4 regions of the Gorillibacterium sp. CAU 1737 genome follow, and region 1 is predicted to be linked to each of the others. Evidence: riboswitches for the same ligand, from Rfam matches in the RefSeq annotation. Region 1 holds a riboswitch; each other region holds the start of a gene.
What was found. Region 1 has a riboswitch for cyclic di-AMP ahead of AAFN83_RS11620 (C40 family peptidase). Riboswitches for the same ligand answer to the same signal wherever they lie in the genome.
Positions count from the first base shown of each region.

Region 2: another riboswitch for cyclic di-AMP. It lies ahead of AAFN83_RS18055 (hypothetical protein); the one in region 1 lies ahead of AAFN83_RS11620 (C40 family peptidase).
Region 3: another riboswitch for cyclic di-AMP. It lies ahead of AAFN83_RS03180 (C40 family peptidase); the one in region 1 lies ahead of AAFN83_RS11620 (C40 family peptidase).
Region 4: another riboswitch for cyclic di-AMP. It lies ahead of AAFN83_RS04200 (CAP domain-containing protein); the one in region 1 lies ahead of AAFN83_RS11620 (C40 family peptidase).

Region 1 covers NZ_JBDQQO010000004.1:409,989-412,181, forward strand. Annotated here, with positions in the region: gene AAFN83_RS11615 (ABC transporter ATP-binding protein) at 1-694, shown strand, start outside; gene AAFN83_RS11620 (C40 family peptidase) at 817-1,284, opposite strand; cyclic di-AMP (ydaO/yuaA leader) riboswitch at 1,288-1,420, opposite strand; gene AAFN83_RS11625 (hypothetical protein) at 1,637-2,193, opposite strand, start outside.
Region 2 covers NZ_JBDQQO010000009.1:178,607-180,799, reverse strand. Annotated here, with positions in the region: gene AAFN83_RS18060 (glycosyltransferase family 39 protein) at 1-735, opposite strand, end outside; gene AAFN83_RS18055 (hypothetical protein) at 850-1,263, opposite strand; cyclic di-AMP (ydaO/yuaA leader) riboswitch at 1,452-1,601, opposite strand; gene AAFN83_RS18050 (U32 family peptidase) at 1,813-2,193, opposite strand, start outside.
Region 3 covers NZ_JBDQQO010000001.1:683,531-685,723, reverse strand. Annotated here, with positions in the region: gene lpdA (dihydrolipoyl dehydrogenase) at 1-84, opposite strand, end outside; gene AAFN83_RS03180 (C40 family peptidase) at 159-986, opposite strand; cyclic di-AMP (ydaO/yuaA leader) riboswitch at 1,012-1,257, opposite strand; gene AAFN83_RS03175 (hypothetical protein) at 1,571-1,774, shown strand; gene AAFN83_RS03170 (copper amine oxidase N-terminal domain-containing protein) at 1,890-2,193, opposite strand, start outside.
Region 4 covers NZ_JBDQQO010000001.1:903,670-905,862, forward strand. Annotated here, with positions in the region: gene AAFN83_RS04195 (aminotransferase class V-fold PLP-dependent enzyme) at 1-854, shown strand, start outside; cyclic di-AMP (ydaO/yuaA leader) riboswitch at 938-1,074, shown strand; gene AAFN83_RS04200 (CAP domain-containing protein) at 1,082-1,795, shown strand; gene AAFN83_RS04205 (MDR family MFS transporter) at 1,916-2,193, opposite strand, start outside.

The sequences.
Region 1 (2,193 bases):
ACTCAGCCTCGCGGTTCAACCGGGGGAGACCGTCGCTGTCGTGGGGCCGAGCGGCTCGGGCAAGACGACGCTCGCCCGCCTCGCATGCGGCCTCTATGAACCGGATCAAGGCGATGTGGAAGTAGCGGGCGTGCCGCTCTTGACCCATCGGGAAGAAGCCCGCTCTCACCTCACGTATGTTCCGCAATCGCCGTACCTCTTCTCGGGGACCATCCAGGACAACATCGCCTTTGGCTCAGAGGGAGCGAGTCGCGACGCCATCGAGCAGGCAGCCAAGCTTGCCGGAGCTCATGAATTCATCGAGCGCCTGCCGGACGGCTATGACACCGTGCTCACTGAGAGCGGGGCGAACCTCTCCGGGGGTCAGCGGCAACGGCTTGCGATTGCACGTGCCTTCCTGCGCCAGGCGCCGCTGCTCATTCTCGACGAGGCGACAAGCGCGCTGGATAACGAGTCGGAGGGAAGGGTTCAGGAGGCGCTCGACACGCTCATGCAAGGACGAAGCACCCTGGTGATCGCTCACCGCTTATCAACCGTTCGGGGAGCGACGCGCATTGTCGTGCTGGATCGGGGAAAGATTGTCGAGACAGGCACACATGCGGAGCTTTTGGCACGAGGCGGTCTCTATGCCCACCTGTACGAATTGCAATTTGCGCAAGCGGAGAAAGGGGAGCTCGCGGGAGCGGCTTCCTGATCCGTCGGCAGGGGATGGCTTCTGCGGGACGAAATTCCTAATATAGCAAGCGAAAAGCCCCCGAACCACGGGGAATCCGAGTGGTTCGGGGGCTTTTCGAAGCTGGACTGGATCGTACGGGCTTACTTGGCGATATCGTTGTACTGCTCGTTCGTCAGGATTCGGCGAGCGGTGACATACCGCTTGGCATAGTAGGATTCGCTCAACTTGTTCTTGATCACGCCGTTGTTGGTCGACGCATGAACGAAAACTCCTGCTCCAAGGTAAATCCCGACATGCGAGATGCCGTTGCCGCCGGTGTCGAAGAACACCAGATCGCCTGCGCGAAGATCGTCCTTGTCCACGGCCTTTCCTTGCTTCGCCTGATCTCTCGAACTGCGATCGAGAGAGATGTCAAAGGCATCGAAGACGTACTGGGTAAAGCCGGAACAGTCGAAGCCCTTGGTGGTCGTGCCGCCGTAGCTGTAATCGATGCCGATCAGCTTACCCACCTTGGTCTCCAGCTTGCTGGAGTCATCGGCGAACGCGTGACCGGACATGATTCCGAGCGTGAGCACGAAACCAAGCAATGCCAAAACAGCCTTCTTCAAGACAAAATCCCCTTCCAGTGCCTACGAGGTTAGCTAAGGGTTCGGTTGAAGGTTCCCTATGATCCTTCTCTTGCAAGATCAATTCACCCAAGACGGTTCCCCCGTTTTCCTTGCGGAAATTCGGCTTGTTCGGATCCAACCCGTGCTGGATAGCGAGCGGATTCAATCGTTCGAAAAACTGTATTCGCCTTAAATCGTCTGTTTCCTCCCTACTATATTAATTTTCTATAAAAAAATGTGTGGACACTCGAAAAATAGGGGCACCCGCCCAGAACCGTCAAAAAAGCGAAGCTTTGTCCAAAAAGGACGAAAGCTTCGCTTTTGTCGGGTCCGGCCTATTGAGCATTTGCGGTCAGACGTGCTCGCTCTTCCTCATGAACAGCTCATGCTGAGCGGTGATTCCCCAGAGGGAAAGGAAGGTGCGAACGAAGCTGAAGGCCTGGTAGAGCAGGAATGTCCACAGCCCGGCATCCCAGAGCGCGGCGGTCACGACCCCCGCGGAGAGAAGGCCGGTCAGCAGGAGAAGCAGCGCGGCCAATCCGAGGATGGACAGGCTTGAGGTGACCGCCCGGATCAGGGTCGAGAGAAAGGGCTGCTCGCTCGCTCGACCAAACTGCAGGTGGAGAAACAAGAGGTGCAGCAGGTATCCGTAGGCGGCATAGGCGGCAGCATAGAGGAGGAGCGTGTTGGGCTGTGCGGCCACGCGATACAGGTCGTTTACGGAATGGATGGCAGGGAAGAGCCAGAAGAGCGGAACCAGGGTGAGGGTCATCTGGAGCAGGTAATAAACGAAGAACGAGAGACTGAGCATCCTCACGCCCTTCATGAAGCGATAGCCGGTGTTCAGATGAGTGTGCACGAGCGAGTAGAAGACTCCGGCATTCAGGAAGGGGGTTATCAGCATACGAA
Region 2 (2,193 bases), on a different contig from region 1:
GAGGAACGGGTTGCCCATGCCCCCCTTGGCGGTGAGCACAAACTCATTCAGCGTGACGAGGTTGCGAATCCACCACGGGAGCATGAGGAGAACGAACGCTCCGACCGCGACGAGAATCTCGCGCATGTACAAACGCCGGTCCCTCACCCACAGGAACAGGTAAGGCACCACAGCAAGCGGCAGCACCTGAGGACGGATGAGGACGGTCAGCGCAACGAGGAATCCTGCCGCGATATGATCGCGCAGCCGGTTTCGGGTGAGGATCTTCGCCTGCGCGAGCAGCATGCCGAGGAAGGCGGCAAGGAACAGCGTCTCCGTGGTCAACAGCTGCGGCGACCAGATGTAGGTCGGGTAAAAGGCGGCGATTGCAGCCGCAATGAGACCCGCCCGCGGGCTCCACAGCTCACGTCCGATGGCGAACAAAAGCAGCACGGAGGCGGCACCGAGAACGCACTGGAGGTATCGCACCGCATCTTGTGCGGCAGGCAGACGGTCGGCTCCATAGAGCTTCACGAACGAAGCTACGAAGAGCGGATAGCCGGGCGTTACCCGGGCATTGGGTTCTTCGGCGTTATAGGCATAGACGCCGGTCGTGACCAGGCGTACCGCCTGATCGGAGTAGTTCTTTTCATCGTGGGACAGCTTGGTGCTCTCGGAGGTTGCCACATAGCCGACGCGTAAGACAAGCGCGGCTGCAACCAGCAGGACAAGCAGGATCCCGTACAGCTTTTTCATGAAGGCTCTAGTCCTTTCCTGGAAAATGCAAGGGCACTTCCTCCAGAATAACAGACCGAAGCCGGATCGACCAGCACTTGGATGAAGCGGATAGGAGGATAGAGAATCGGGAGACTAGACGCTCTGCAACAGGTAAGACACTTCCCCGCTGCGCGAGTAGATCACATTCTTCGCACCTAGATGGCGGTAGATGGGACGCGGTACACCGCTCTGCGAGATGACGGTAATCGGCCCTTCCGTCCAGGAGCTGCACAGCTTGAGGTACCGGCAGGTGAGGTTGAGGCTGTCCTCAAACAGGAAGACCATGCGGGCCGGCTCGCCCACCCCATCGGGAAACCCGCTGTCCTTGGTATCCACCTGGATGAAGTCCTGAACGCCCAGCTTAGCCAAGCGCTCCCGTTGATCCGGGTGGTTGATGAGGACGGCAAAGGGTATTTTTTTGAATCGAAGCATGCGGATGAACTGTTCTCCTGCGGGACTTGGAGCAGAGACAAGCACTCTCTTCTGGCCGTCCTGGATGGTTTCCATAAAAAGCTTCCTCCCGGTGATCCGGTCCGCGTTCGCGCGGGCCCTGCGGATCTGAAATGCGTGTACGTGCAGTTCCGGCAAGCTTTTTGTATGCATAACAAAAAGAAGCCGGGGAAAGAGACTCCATCCCCACGGCTTCTTCCCAAGACACCCTCTTCGCGAGGATGGGATTCGCAGCGCAGAACAAATAAGCCCCTCTCGAGACGCTTGCGAGGTTAGCTGTCGGATTCGGGCGTGAGAGTCGCCCTACCTTTGGCGAAAAAGGCCAAAGGATTCACCCCTGTAGCGCGCATAGCGCACTGTTCGGTTCCCCCGCTCCCCTGAAGCGTGTGCGCGGACCGATGGGGTCAGAGACCCGGTCTGGTTTGCACCCGCTCTTACGGGAATTCAGCGTATGTCGTAATCACGACTCGTATCATACAGCGCCGCCGCTTCCTCTGTAAAGGCTCGCCGTTTGCAGCCGTTGGCGACAGCGACCGATCCAAGCGGCGAAAAACGCTTACTTCTCCGCCGCTCGTGTCCGCGCTCGCGCTAGGGCGCGTTTTCTCGCTATTTCACCAACTGTCCCCGCGTGACGCCGAGCTGATTGGTCGCCTTCAGCGCCTTCCATACCTTGGTTCCGCTGATTTTCCCTTCCAGCGCATCCCGGTATAGAGCCAGTACCTCGTGTACCTTCTCCGGTGTCTCTTCGAGGAACTCCACCCGGAAGCGGCGCAGCCCCAGGTCGAGGAACTGCGGCAGGTACTCCGCGCCAGATTGCTCGATGGCATTGTATACCGTGTTGCGGCAGCCTTCGTCCACCCGCACCGGATGGGACATGCCGATCCGGTCGCGCAGCGAGGCGCGTTGGCTCTCGCAGGGACGGCCGCAGTTGGTGTAGTTCGTTCCCTCGCTCATGAACGTGCAGTACACGCAGTGCTCGGTGTGATA
Region 3 (2,193 bases), on a different contig from region 1:
AGCCCGAATGGCAGCCGTGTAGCCTCCGATTCCTCCGCCCAGTACGACAACTTCATAGGGTTTGGACAACGCGATCCCCTCCATTACGGCAATTCATACGTCCCTCATTGTACCCGTTTGTTCCACCGAATGACAATCCAAAATGAAAACGGACCTTCTCAGGAAGAGAAGACCCGTTTGGCCGTAAAATAACGATTGCCCCAATACCCGGATGTAAGCGGGGTAATTTGAACCCCTTTTGAGTTGGTGGCGGAGATGAATTTCCCATTTCCCAGGTAGATACCCACGTGGCTGGCCGGCGCCTTTTGGCTGTCCGAGAAAAAGACGAGATCCCCCGGAGTGGGCGCAAAAACAGACGTTCCCGTGCTTTGCCGCATGCCGTCCGCCGTACGCGGAACCGATACCTTTTGCTGATTGAGCAGGAATTGGACAAAGCCGGAGCAATCAAATCCACTCGTGGTATTTCCGCCCCACATATAAGGAATACCCAGGTACTTCTGCGAGTTGGTCACGAGGATCGTCGCCGGGCTTACCGCTTTGAGAACAGGCGAATGGTCTTTGCCATCCGAACTGACGATAACGAGCTGGGTCTTGGAGTCCCAGTCCACTTCCGTTCCAAAGGATTCGGAGATAAACCGCAGGGGCACATAAGTGCGATTGTCCGACAAAATGGCGCTCGTATCGAGCGTGATCCCTTTTCCATTCAGTTCCGCGCGGTTGGATCCCGTCTGCAGGACGACCGTACGCCCATTTCCCGAGATCGTCACCTTCACTTGTTTTCCAACCGGGGTCGAAGAAACGGAATACCCCAGCTTTTCCGCCACCATCCGCACCGGAATTTGAGTCCGGCTGTTATCATCCACAAACGGTTGGGCGTCGGGGAAGGAAAGGAGGCTGTCGTTCAATTGGACCTTGACGGGTAAGGCAGCCGCTTCAGTCGAAGTGGCAAAAAGAGCACCGGAAACGAAAACAGCAGACGTTAGCAACAGACTCTTGATGATCGGTTTCAGCTTCTGTTCCTCCTAATGCCTCCGAGGTTAGTTGACGGATTCGGGAAGAGGTCCCTCCCTAGCCAGCCGATTACCCGGCCTGACATTCACCCCACTAACCCATGTTTCTCGCTGAACAAGCAAGAAACGCAGGTTACGCCGTTGGCACTCGCTCCCGAGGTCTTGCTTAGAAGTTCCCCGATCGATATACCCGGCAAATACATCCCCCGTACCGGCCAAACAGAACCGGATTCGGCTATTGGTTTCTTTTTCTATCCTACGGTACCATGCGGAATCGGCTCAGACAATGGCAAATCATGGTCATTTCCGCAAAATAGGAAGAACCTCCTACTCCCATAGAACGGCAATTTCTCACGAATTCTACACGCAAAAAAACCGCCGGATCCCTATATCCAGCGGCAAAAAGGAGAAAAAAAGGTTATGAAGCAAGCCTTGCGCTTGCATCTTGAGTATATCACTTAGTATATACAATTCGGTATAAGGAAGTTCTGGGAACAACAGCCCTGCTTGTTCATATCCCTGCAAATCCCCTCATATCTTGAGATGGAGGAGGGCTGACGATGGACAAGAACGATCCGGTCTACGAGGAAGAAGTCATTCGCCACCAGGCACGTCTGGACGTACAGGATGATTGGGACGACAAGGAGAAAAAGAAGAAGCTGCGCAAAAAGCGGAAGTTTACCTGGCTTACGATCGTCGCCTATCTCATTTTGCTCTATGTGCTTTACAAGGCCGCGCAAACATTTGCGGGTTTTTCCTTTTAAGACGGAACCCTTAGACCCTTGAATTAACCAAATCAAATAAAAGCCTCCATCTCCCTTGCGAGAGTTGGAGGCTTGTTTGCTCTAGGGCTCAATGATCGGGTTTCACCCCGCGTAGTTAGCTAAGCAACCCTTTCTCGTAGGCATCCGAAAAAGCTTTGTAGAGCGAAAAAGGAATGTAGCGCAAATCGGGCATCTCGTTTTCATAATAAGGCCCAAGATGGAAGGAACTTTCCACCGATACATAGGAGTAGCCCTCTATGTCATAGGATAATGAATAATTACCCAGCCATGTTTCATGCTGATATACTCCCTTGATCATCGCTTGCATCTTAAAAGGTTCCTTCGTCTCAGTTTCTTTGCCCTCTTCATCAGAGGGCTGAATGAACCCCTCAATTCGACTATGGTAGACGAATGCCTCC
Region 4 (2,193 bases), on a different contig from region 1:
CTTTGGCAAAAGTCATGCACCGCCACGGGGGGATGGTTTTTGCCGATTGGACGGCCTTCGCTCCCTATGCCGAGCTCGATATGCACCCCGACGATCCCGAGGAAGGCTTGGATGCCGTCTATTTCTCCCCTCATAAATTCCTAGGAGGCCCCGGTGCCAGCGGGGTGCTTGCCGTTCATGCCCGACTGGTAAACGGAGAGATCCCGGATCTCCCCGGAGGAGGGACGGTGCTGTGGACGGACCGTTGGGGCGGGGTAACGTATTTGGAGGAGAAGGAAGAGCGAGAGGATGGGGGAACACCCGGCTTCTTGCAGGCTGCCAAGGCCGCGTTCGCCATCTCGCTCAAGGAAGAAATGGGCATAAGTGAGCTGTGTGAGCGGGAGGGACAGCTAACCGAACTGCTGCTGAACGGACTCGACACCTTGCCGGGGATCCACATTCTGGACAGCGCGCTTCAGGAAAGGCTTCCTATCGTCTCCTTTCTCTGCCGGGATCTGCATTATCCATTGGTCGTTCGCCTGCTTAATGATCGGTATGGTATCCAATCCCGCGGAGGCTGTTCCTGCGCAGGGACGTATGGGCATTTTTTGTTTGGCCTCTCCCCGGAAGAATCCGAACGAATCCGCCGGAAGGTAGAGAGCGGACACCTGTTGGAAAAGCCGGGCTGGGTTCGGCTGTCTCTTCACCCGATCGTATCGGACGAAGAGGTACACGCACTCTTGCGCGCCATGCGCGAGATCGTTCACTATGCTCCGCTGTGGAAAACAGACTATCGCTACGACCCCGTTCAGAACGATTATGTGCACAAAGGACAATGGAATCGAACAACGAAGCGAAACTGGTTCTCTCTGTAGCGAGGGCCAGTTTCGCTTCGTTTCTATTATTTACCGGATCAACCGGCACTCTAGCTGTGATAGAATAGAAACGGTCATGCCACACCCAAATCAGGCCGAAGCTCTTGACCAGAGCGCGGGGGACCCCATTCTTGGGGTGAAGCTGCGCCGATGCGCAGCCGGGATTTTCTCTTTTTCCCGAACCCGTCAGCTAACCTCGCAGGCCGCCAAAAGGAGAGTGTCTTTCTTTGAATACTCGCAAAACTATTTTTACCCGTCGTCTGATGACCACCGCTCTCGCCGGCAGCCTTCTTGCCGCGCCTTTGCTCGCCTCTGGTACGGCTGATGCCGCTTCCGCTTACCGCGTGAAAGCGAATGATACCCTTTGGAGAATTTCCGTGAATCAAGGCGTAACGCTGAACTCCCTGATTCAAGCCAATAGCTGGATCAAGAACCCCAATATCATCTGGGAGGGCATGGTGATCACCATCCCGACCAAGACGACCACCAGCACCCCGTCGAAGACCCCTTCGACTCCGGTGACTTCGACCCCGTCCGCACCATCCACAGGGACGTCGGCAACCGATGATACCGCTACGGCTTATGCCAAACAGGTAGCCTCCATCGTCAATCAGGAGCGTGCGGCAGCGGGACTGAGCCCGCTCACCTTCGATTCGGCCCTGTCCAAGATGGCCGTCGACAAGGCGAAAGACATGATCGTGAACAACTACTTCAGCCATACGTCGCCGACCTACGGTTCTCCATTTGATATGATGACCCGTTATGGCATTCCGCATTCCTATGCCGGTGAAAACATCGCCAAGGGCCAACGGACGCCGCAGGAGGTCATGACCGCCTGGATGAACAGCGCAGGACATAAGGCGAACATTCTCAATGCGAACTACAAAAAAATCGGCGTCGGCTATTACAATGGCGCTTGGGTACAAGAGTTTACGGACTGATCTATAGAATTTCGTTCGAAACGGAAGAAGCCTCCTACCAAGAATGATTCTTGGAGCGGAGGCTTCTTTTCGTTTCTGTATGCAGTTGGATGAAATCATACAGGTGAGGACGGAACAGCCTTACAGCGCATTCGGAAGGGGCCGCTTGGCTGCCTCCAGCGAGAGGAAGGCCGTCGCGAGAGAAAGCAGGCTGACCAGGAACCCGTAGGTGTACAGGGAGTGGACGCCGGTCATGAACTGGGCCGCACCGGTGAGCAGGCTGCCCATAACCGTAACACCAACCGCCGTTCCGATGTTCCGTGAGAACATCATGAGGGAGGTGGAAATCCCTTTTTGATCCCCGTCAACAAACTGTTGGGAGCCAATGATGGTGACGGTGACGAGAATCCCGAACGCCA